3 regions of the Hydrogenophaga electricum genome follow, and region 1 is predicted to be linked to each of the others. Evidence: predicted binding sites of a transcription regulator. Region 1 holds the regulator's gene; each other region holds the start of a gene.

What was found. Region 1 encodes LexA, which represses DNA repair genes until DNA is damaged. Its sites were predicted from a motif close to ACTGTATNNNNATACAGT; they were not measured.
Region 2: a site for LexA is predicted at 1,257-1,274, ahead of QQK43_RS01095 (DNA topoisomerase IV subunit B). Genes of this name have one in related genera too.
Region 3: a site for LexA is predicted at 1,031-1,048, ahead of recA (recombinase RecA). Genes of this name have one in related genera too.

What each region holds. Positions count from the first base shown of each region.
Region 1 covers NZ_BSPB01000002.1:211,398-214,670, reverse strand. The annotation lists gene QQK43_RS02310 (D-2-hydroxyacid dehydrogenase family protein) at 1-299, opposite strand, end outside; gene QQK43_RS02305 (hypothetical protein) at 390-761, opposite strand; gene lexA (transcriptional repressor LexA) at 894-1,562, opposite strand; gene QQK43_RS02295 (asparaginase) at 1,691-2,674, shown strand; gene adk (adenylate kinase) at 2,736-3,273, opposite strand, start outside.
Region 2 covers NZ_BSPB01000001.1:236,118-239,390, forward strand. The annotation lists gene QQK43_RS01090 (MFS transporter) at 1-1,126, opposite strand, end outside; gene QQK43_RS01095 (DNA topoisomerase IV subunit B) at 1,307-3,273, shown strand, end outside.
Region 3 covers NZ_BSPB01000027.1:15,434-18,706, reverse strand. The annotation lists gene QQK43_RS15060 (ABC transporter ATP-binding protein) at 1-345, opposite strand, end outside; gene QQK43_RS15055 (MarR family winged helix-turn-helix transcriptional regulator) at 461-949, opposite strand; gene recA (recombinase RecA) at 1,092-2,198, shown strand; gene recX (recombination regulator RecX) at 2,207-2,656, shown strand; gene argC (N-acetyl-gamma-glutamyl-phosphate reductase) at 2,758-3,273, opposite strand, start outside.

The DNA of each region.
Region 1 (3,273 bases):
CTGGTACCTTCACAAACCGCGACCCCCCGTTCCGTGCAGGCATTGACATCGATGTGCTTGCCGATGCGGCCTGTTTGGGCGATGAGTTTGAGCCGGGGCAGCTTCTCCACGAGCTGCCGGCTGATCTGGCTGCGCTCGCGGATCAGCACCAGCACATCGGCATCACGCAGGCGGACGGAAAGCTGTCCCACGCCCTTGACGGTGTTGGTGAAGACCTTGGCAGGATAAGGTTCGAGCTTTTCGGCGCAGCGCAGCTTGCGGACAACGTCTTGGTAGTCGTCCAGGATCACAATATTCATGGGACGCTATTGTGCCCGCAAGCCCTTCCCGGTCCTTGCTACAAGCTGTATATGTGGGCCCGCCCCTGACGCAGCCAGGCCCTGGCCTGATCAGGCCGCTTTCACTGCGTGTTGCTGCGACTCCAGTGCCACCAGACGGTCCAGTTCGGTGCAGACATCGTGCATGCGGCCAGAGATCACCAGGCGGCCTTCCTGGCCGTGTTGACGCACCAGCAAGGGCTGGCGACGAGCCTTATCCAGGCGATGCACGTTGGAACGGGAAAGTGCCTGCTGCTTCGAGAGTTGGGGGGAGGGCGCCGCAGGTGTGGACGGCTTGGCATGCAGCCAGCCGGCACGTGAAAAAAGCTGCACGATCCGGGCCGAGCGCTCGCGCCTGACGATGGGCGCAGGCTCCAGCGCGAGCCAGCTATCGATCAGGCGCAAAGGGGCACGCCAGGTATTGCGAGCAAAAGGGATTCCCATGTGAAACTCCAGGCAAGGGGTTGAACACAGGCAGGATTGAAAAAAGTTCGCCCGCGCAGGGATGTGCCCGAGGAGTTGTCAACTCCCCGCGCAACCGCCCGCCACCTGCACCGGCGATGAAGACCGGTAGGGTCAGATCAGGAAACTGTTGCGGATCAGGCCCACAGCCAAACCTTCGATTTCGAAAGGTTCACCTGGCTCCACCACGATGGTGCGGAAGTCGGGATTTTCGGCGTGCAGTTCGATGCGGTCGTCGCGCCGCATGAAACGCTTGACCGTCACGTCGTCACCCAGCCGGGCCACGACGATCTGGCCGTTGCGCGCATCGCGTGTGGACTGCACGGCCAGCAGGTCCCCATCCATGATGCCGACGTCGCGCATGGACATGCCCCGCACACGCAGCAGATAGTCGGGCTGGCGCTGGAACAGGCTGCGCTCGACGTGGTAGGTCTGATCGACGTGCTCCTGGGCGAGAATCGGCGAGCCGGCTGCCACCCGGCCGATCAGCGGCAGCGCCAGCTGGGCCAGGCCCGGGAGGGTGAGCTGGTGTTCGCGGGCTTCGTTGATGGAACGCAGATCACGCCCGCGAAGACGGATGCCCCGGGAGGTGCCGCTGACCAGCTCGATCACCCCTTTGCGGGCCAGGGCCTGCAAGTGCTCTTCGGCCGCATTGGCCGATTTGAAGCCGAGCTCGGCCGCGATTTCTGCGCGCGTCGGCGGGGCACCGGTGCTGGCAATGGCTTTCTGGATCAGCTCCAGAATCTGCTGCTGGCGGGCCGTGAGCTTGGGCGAGGAGAGCAAGGGGTCCAACATGACGTACCTTTCGGAAAACCGGCGAGACATCGGGCTGATGCCGGAAGACCGCCGATCAAAGTGACTGTTTTCTTATCCAGTAACTGTATTTTTACCCAGTTCAAGGAGTTTCGCAAGTGCCCCATCACACAGACGACCTGCTGACCGTCCCGCCCGACTGCAAGGTGGTGATTCTGGGCACCGGGGGCACCATTGCCGGGCGTTCGGTCGGTGCCGATGACCCCGTGGCCTACGTGGCCGGACAGGTGGCGGTGCGCGATCTGGTCGCCGGCGTGCCGGCGCTGGCACAGTGGCCGCTGGCCCTGGAACAGGTGGCCCAGGTTGACAGCAAGGACATGGGGCTGCCGGTCTGGCAGCGGTTGGTGCGGGCGGTCGAGTTGCACATGGCGCAGCCGTCCATAGCGGGCATCGTCATCACCCATGGCACGGACACCCTGGAGGAAACCGCCTACCTGCTTCAACGGGTGCTGCAGCCAGCCAAACCGGTCGTGCTGACCTGTGCCATGCGCCCGGCGACGGCGCTGGTGCCCGACGGCCCCCAGAATTTGCTTGATGCCGTGGTCGTGGCAGCAGATGCGCAGGCGCGTGGTGTGCTGGCCGTCTGTGCCGGGCAGATTCACCGCGCCGAGCATGTGGCCAAGGTGCACAGTTACCGGCTGGACGCCTTCTCTTCGGGCGATGCCGGACCGGCCGGCTGCGTGGAGGCGGGACAGGTCCGCTGGTTTCAGCCGCTCGCCTTGCCCGAAGCACCGGACACCCGCTTGCTGGCTGCTTTTCTCGCGGCACCGGCGTTGCCGAAGGTGCCGCTGCTCACCAGCCATGCCGATGCCGATGGCGACCTGGTGCGGGCCTTGTTGACGCTGGCGCCCGAGGGTCTGCTGGTCGCCGGCACCGGCAACGGGACCCTGCACGACAACCTGGTGGCGGCCTTGCTGGAAGCGCAGCACGCAGGCGTGCGGGTGGTGCGTGCGAGCCGGTGCGCACAGGGGCGGGCCATGCCGGATGATCGCAACCCATTTCCGGTCGCGGCCCCGCTCAATGCGCCCAAAGCCCGTCTGGCGCTGGCCTTGGACCTCCTTGCAGAACGCAGCGGACGCTGACGACAGGCGGCCACAAAAAAAGCCCGGCAAAGGCCGGGCTTGGCGGGAGCGGGAAGAAGGCTTACTGGGCCAGTGCCGCCAGGGCGCGCGAGGTGATCTCTTCCACGGTGCCCATACCGCTGATGGCGCGGTACTTCGGTGCCGCGGCCGCATCGGCCTGTGCCCAGTTGCGGTAATAGTCCACCAGCGGGCGGGTCTGGGCGCTGTAGACCTCCAGACGCTTCTGGACCGTTTCTTCCTTGTCGTCATCGCGCTGGATCAGCGGTTCGCCGGTCACGTCGTCCACACCGTCCACCTTGGGCGGGTTGAACTTGACGTGGTAAGTGCGGCCGCTGGCCGGATGGGAACGCCGGCCGCTCATGCGCTCGATGATGGCATCGAAAGGCACATCGATCTCGAGCACGTAATCGAGCTTGACACCTGCAGCCTTCATCGCATCGGCCTGGGGGATGGTGCGGGGGAAACCGTCGAACAGGAAACCGCCGGCACAGTCGGGCTGGGCGATGCGTTCCTTGACCAGGTTGATGATCAGGTCGTCGCTGACGAGGCCACCGGATTCCATGACCGCCTTGGCCTGCAGACCCAGGGGCGTGCCGGCC
Region 2 (3,273 bases), on a different contig from region 1:
TGCCCGTGCGGTCGTAGAGCAGGCCGCCGAGCCACACGCCCATGAAGCTGCCGATCTGGTGGCTGAAAAACACGAACCCGCCGAGCATGGACAGGTGCGCCACGCCGAAGATCTGCGCCACCACGGCGTTGGTCGGCGGCACGGTGGACAGCCACAGCACACCCATGACGGCCGAGAACACATACACGCTCATCGGTGTCAGTGGCGCCCAAAGGAACACCAGGATGACCACGGCACGCGCCAGGTAGATGAATGCCAGGATGTGGCGTTTGGCCAGGCGCTGGCCGAGCACGCCGGCGGCATAGGTGCCGAAGACGTTGAACAGACCGATCAGCGCCAGCGCGTAGCTGGCCACCTGGGGCGACAGGCCGTGGTCCTTGAGGTAGCTGGGCATGTGCACGCCGATGAACACCACCTGGAAGCCGCAGACGAAGTAGCCCGCCATCAGCAGCTGGAAACTGCGGTAGCCGAAGGCCTCGCGCAGGGCCTGCACGATGGTCTGCTCGCGGTGCTGCGCCGCGCCCGTGCCGAAGCCGGGTTCACGCAGGTACAGCGACAGCGGCATGATCAGCAGGGCCGCCGCCGCGAGGACGAGCAGCGCCTGCTGCCAGCCGAAACCGCTGATCAGCCAGCCTTCGACCGGCACCATGAGGAACTGGCCGAAAGAGCCGGCCGCCGCGGCCACGCCCATGGCCCAGGAGCGGCGTTCGGCCGGGATCTGGCGCCCGATCACGCCATAGATGACCGCATAGGTGGTGCCGGCCTGGGCCGCGCCGATCAGCACCCCGGCGGTCAGCGAGAACAGCAGCGGCGTGGACGACAGGGCCATGCCCATGAGGCCGAAGGCGTACAGGACCGCGCCCACCAGCAGCACGCGGAACGCCCCGAAGCGGTCGGCCGCCATGCCGGCGAAGATGCCGAAGAGGCCCCAGGACAGGTTCTGGATCGCCAGTGCGAAGGCAAAGGTTTCCCGGGTCCAGCCCTGGGCTTGGGTGATCGGTTGCAGCCACAGGCCGAAGCCGTGGCGGATGCCCATCGACAGGGTGACGATGGCGGCGCCGCAGGCGAGCACCTGCATGGCAGACAGCCGCTGAGGCGCGGCGGAGGAAGCGGAAGTGGCGGACATAGCCGGCAAATGTAGCCAATCCGTCCGGAATCGGCATGCACCTGCGCGTCTCAGGGTCATGAAATCACTGCGGGCGATTGATGATCCGCCGGCATCAACGCAGGAGTTCGCCTTTCGTGTGCATTTTTGATCTGTGCTTTCATACAGTGTTTTGTGCGGGGCACCTTACAATCCGCCGCCATGGCAACCCAATCAAGCGACTATTCCGAAGGCTCCATCCGCGTTCTCAAAGGGTTGGAGCCGGTCAAGCAGCGGCCGGGCATGTACACCCGTACCGACAACCCGCTGCACATCATTCAGGAAGTGCTGGACAACGCCGCCGACGAGGCGCTGGCCGGGTTCGGCAAGAAGATCAAGGTCACGCTGCATGGCGACGGCTCGGTCAGCGTGGAAGACGACGGGCGCGGCATTCCGTTCGGTCTGCATCCGGAAGAAAAGGCCCCGGTGATCGAACTGGTCTACACCCGGCTGCACGCGGGCGGCAAGTTCGACAAGGGCAAGGGCGGCGCCTACAGCTTTTCAGGGGGGCTGCACGGCGTGGGTGTGAGCGTGACCAACGCCCTGTCGAGCCGGCTGGAAGTCGCCAGTTTCCGCGAAGGCCAGGTGGCGCGCCTGGCCTTTGCCGGTGGCGACGTGATCGAGCCGCTGGTGGTGGTGCCCAAGGGCGAGGGCGATCGCCGGCAGGGCACCACGGTGCGCGCCTGGCCCGACGCCAAATACTTCGACGCGGCCACGCTGCCGCTGGGCGAGCTGACCCACCTGCTGCGCAGCAAGGCCGTGCTGATGCCGGGTGTGCAGGTGACGCTGGTCAACGAAAAGACCCGCGACACCCAGAGCTGGCAGTACAAGGGCGGGCTGCGCGACTACCTGCAGCAGACGCTGACCACCGATCCGGTGATCCCGGTGTTCGACGGCGAAGGTTACGCCGACAGCAAGGACGACACGTTCGCCGAAGGCGAGGGCGCGGGCTGGTGTGTGGCGTTCACCGAAGACGGTGCGCCGGTGCGCGAGAGTTACGTCAACCTCATTCCCACCAGCGCGGGCGGCACCCACGACAGCGGTCTGCGTGACGGCCTGTTCCAGGCGGTCAAGAGCTTCATCGAGCTGCACGCGCTGCTGCCCAAGGGCGTGAAGCTCCTGCCCGAGGACGTGTTCGCGCGGGCTTCGTACGTGCTCAGCGCCAAGGTGCTGGACCCGCAGTTCCAGGGCCAGGTCAAGGAAAAACTCAACTCCCGCGACGCGGTGCGCCTGGTGTCCAATTTCGTCAAGCCGGCGCTGGAGCTCTGGTTGAACCAGCACGTCGAATACGGCAAGAAGCTGGCCGAGCTGGCCATCAAGGCGGCGCAGACGCGCCAGCGCGCCGGGCAGAAGGTCGAGAAGCGCAAGGGTTCGGGCGTGGCCGTGCTGCCGGGCAAGCTGACCGATTGCGAGAGCCGCGACATCGCCCACAACGAGCTGTTCCTGGTGGAGGGCGACTCGGCCGGCGGCAGCGCCAAGATGGGCCGCGACAAGGAATGCCAGGCGGTGCTGCCGCTGCGCGGCAAGGTGCTCAACACCTGGGAGGTCGAGCGCGACCGCCTGTTCGCCAACACCGAAATCCACGACATCTCGGTCGCCATCGGCGTCGACCCGCACGGGCCGGCCGATTCACCGGACCTGAGCGGCCTGCGCTACGGCAAGGTCTGCATCCTGAGCGACGCCGACGTCGACGGCTCGCACATCCAGGTGCTGCTGCTGACGCTGTTCTTCCGCCATTTTCCCAAGCTGATCGAGACCGGGCACGTGTACGTGGCGCGGCCGCCGCTGTTCCGGGTGGATGTGCCGGCGCGCGGCAAGAAGCCCGCCAGCAAGCAGTACGCGCTGGACGAGGGCGAGCTCAACGCCATCCTCGACAAGTGCGCCAAGGACGGGGTGCCGCGCGAGAAGTGCCAGATCAGCCGCTTCAAGGGGCTGGGCGAAATGAACGCCGAACAGCTGTGGGACACCACGCTCAACCCCGACACGCGCCGCCTGATGCCCGTGGCGCTGGGCGCGCTCGACTTCGCCGGCACCGAGGCCCTGATCACCAAGCTCATGGGCAAGGGCGAGGCGGCGGCGCGGCGCGAACTGATGGAGCTGCACGGCGATTCGGTGGAGGTCGACGTCTG
Region 3 (3,273 bases), on a different contig from region 1:
CTCCAGGCCGAATTCCACGTTCTGCGCGATGGTGCGCCAGGGCATCAGCAGGTCCTTCTGCAGCATGAAGGCCACGTGCATGTTCGGCCCGGCCACCACCTCGCCACCCACCTTCACCGTGCCCGCCGACGGTCTGGACAGGCCGGCGCCCATGTTCAGCAGCGTGCTCTTGCCACAGCCGGAAGGCCCGATGATGGAGACCACCTCGCCCTGTGCGATCGACAGGTTGACGTCGCGGGCGGCGAGCACGTCGGGCGCGCCGTTGCGGCCAGGGAAACGCTTGTCCACGCCGATGAACTCGATCGCGGGCACACGGGAAGCGGAGGCGGTGGAGGAAGCGTTCATGGCGGTGCGATTGGTTTACTAATGAAACGTTGATTCATTACGGAATCAATCGTAGTCCTGCCCTGTGACGCTGTGGGCAAATGCCGATCAAAAAACTGGGGTATTGGCGGACCGATCAGGTCCGGTAGGCCTCCAGGCCGAGGGTCACGACCGTGGCCACCTCGGGGCCGACGAGGGCGCGGAATTCGGCTTCCGCCTGGGCCACCGCCTGTCGGAAGGCCGCCAGCCACAGCAGGCCCGTGGCGGTGAAGACGATGCGGCGGGCGCGGGCGTCCAGCGGGTCGGGCTCGCGCCGCACCAGGCCCCAGGCTTCGCACTGGTCCACCAGGGTGCCCATGGCCTGTTTGCTCATGCCGGCACTGGCCGCAAGTTCGGTCAGGCGCGAGCCCTGCAAGGCCAGGTGGCGGGTGATGTGGATGTGCGCGGCGCCCACCTGCTGCCGCGCCGCCAGGTTCGACAGTGCCAGCGGCACATGCGGGTTGTGCGCCATCAGGTTCAGCACGCGTTCGTCGAAGCGCCGCAACGCTTCGCCCAGCAGCCGGCCCAGGTGGCTGGCGCGCCAGCGGTCGTCGAGTTCGGTCGGGCTGGGCTGCTCAATGCTCACGGTTCAAATGATAAGTCAAACTGACCAAAAATCCTGAAATCAAACAGGTATTCCTCGATAAACTCCTGTTCAAGCATCCAGCCTGTATGAAAAAACAAGCCACGGTGCCTCCCCATTTCAATCCCCGCACAGGAGCATTCCCATGGACGCAGCCGTGAAGAACAACGCCCTCAACAGCGAAAAGGCCAAGGCCTTGCAGGCCGCGCTGGCCCAGATCGAAAAGCAGTTCGGCAAGGGCACGATCATGAAGCTCGGCGAAGGCGAACAGATCGAGGACATCCAGGTCGTCTCCACCGGCTCGCTGGGCCTGGACATCGCGCTCGGCGTTGGCGGCCTACCGCGCGGCCGCGTGATCGAGATCTACGGCCCGGAATCGTCGGGCAAGACCACGCTGACGCTGCAGGTCATCGCCGAAATGCAGAAGCTCGGTGGCACCTGCGCCTTCGTCGACGCGGAACACGCGCTGGACGTGCAGTACGCCCAGAAGCTGGGGGTCGAGCTGCCGGAGCTGCTCATCAGCCAGCCCGACACCGGCGAGCAGGCGCTGGAAATCGTCGATTCGCTGGTGCGCTCCGGCGCGGTCGATCTGGTTGTCGTCGACTCGGTGGCCGCGCTCACGCCCAAGGCGGAAATCGAAGGCGAAATGGGCGATCAACTGCCCGGCCTGCAGGCGCGCCTGATGAGCCAGGCGCTGCGCAAGCTCACCGCTACCATCAAGAAGACCAACTGCACGGTGATCTTCATCAACCAGATCCGCATGAAGATCGGCGTGATGTTCGGCAGCCCCGAAACCACCACCGGGGGCAACGCGCTCAAGTTCTACGCCTCGGTGCGCCTGGACATCCGCCGCACCGGCACGATCAAGAAGGGCGAAGAGGCCATCGGTAACGAAACCAAGGTCAAGGTGGTCAAGAACAAGGTCGCGCCCCCGTTCAAGACGGCCGAATTCGACATCCTGTTCGGGGAAGGCATCAGCCGCGAGGGCGAGATCCTGGACCTCGGGGTGGTGCACAAGGCGATCGAAAAATCCGGCGCCTGGTACGCCTACGGTGGCGAGAAGATCGGCCAGGGTCGCGACAACGCGCGCGAGTTCCTCAAAGAGAACCCGGACCTGCGCGTGGAAATCGAGAACAAGGTGCGTGAAGCGCTGGGTGTGCCGCTGCTGCCGGTCGATGGGGCGCCCGAAGAGGCGGCGCCAGCCAAGGGCCGCAAGGGCAAGGCGGCTGCTGACACCGAGGCGGCCGAATAAGGCCACCCGTGGGTTTCGAGACGCTTTCGCTCAAGGGCCGCGCACTGCGGCTGCTGGCCGGCCGCGAACATTCGCGCGCCGAGCTGGAGAAAAAGCTGGCGGCCCACGAAGTCGAGGAAGGCGAACTGCAGCGGGCGCTGGACGAGTTGGAGGCCAAAGGCTTCATCAACGAGCAGCGCGTGGTCGACTCGGTGCTGCACCGCCGTGCTGCGCGTCTGGGGGCTGGCCGTGTCAAGCAGGAATTGCAGGCCAAAGGCATCGGTGCCGAAGCGGTGGCCGAGGCGGTGGAGGCGCTGCGCGCCACCGAGGTGGCGCGTGCCCGCGAAGTCTGGCGCAAGAAGTTCGGCGAAGCGGCGGCCGACACCGCGGGGCGTGCCCGGCAGATGCGCTTCCTGGCCTCGCGCGGTTTTGGCACCGAAGCGATCCGCCGCGTCGTGACGGGCGGCGACGAGGACTGATCGGCGGGCGGGTCGGGCGATGAGCCCGATCCGAGGCTGGCACCGCCGGCATTGGCCGGCAGGGCCCTGCTCTCTGAAGGCGAGCGGCGACTGGTGCCGGGTTAAAGCCCGAGCATGAGCTGCAGGTTCTGCACCGCCGCACCGCTGGCGCCCTTGCCCAGGTTGTCCAGGCGGGCGATCAGCACCGCGTGGCGGTGGATTTCGTTGGCGAAGACGCGCAACTCCAGCTGGTTGGTGTCGTTGAGCGCCGTGGCGTCCAGCTTGCCGCTGTCGGTGGCGGGTTCCACGCTCACCCAGCCGCCTTCGGCGCGGCTGGGGGCGTAATGCGCCACCAGGGCATCGTGCAGGTCGCTCGCTTTGGGGCGACCGGGCAGCTCGTCCAGATGCAGGGGCAATTGCACCAGCATGCCCTGGCGGAAGTTGCCAACGGCCGGCGTGAACAGCGGGCGGCGTTGCATGCCGGTGTAGCGCATGATCTCTGGCAGATGTTTGTGGGTCAGGCCGAGCGCATAGGCTTCGTGCAGCGGGGCCTCGCCTTTTTCATAGGCTTCGATCATGCTGCGGCCGCCGCCCGAATAACCGCTGACCGAAGGCAGCGCCACGGGAAAGTCCGGGGG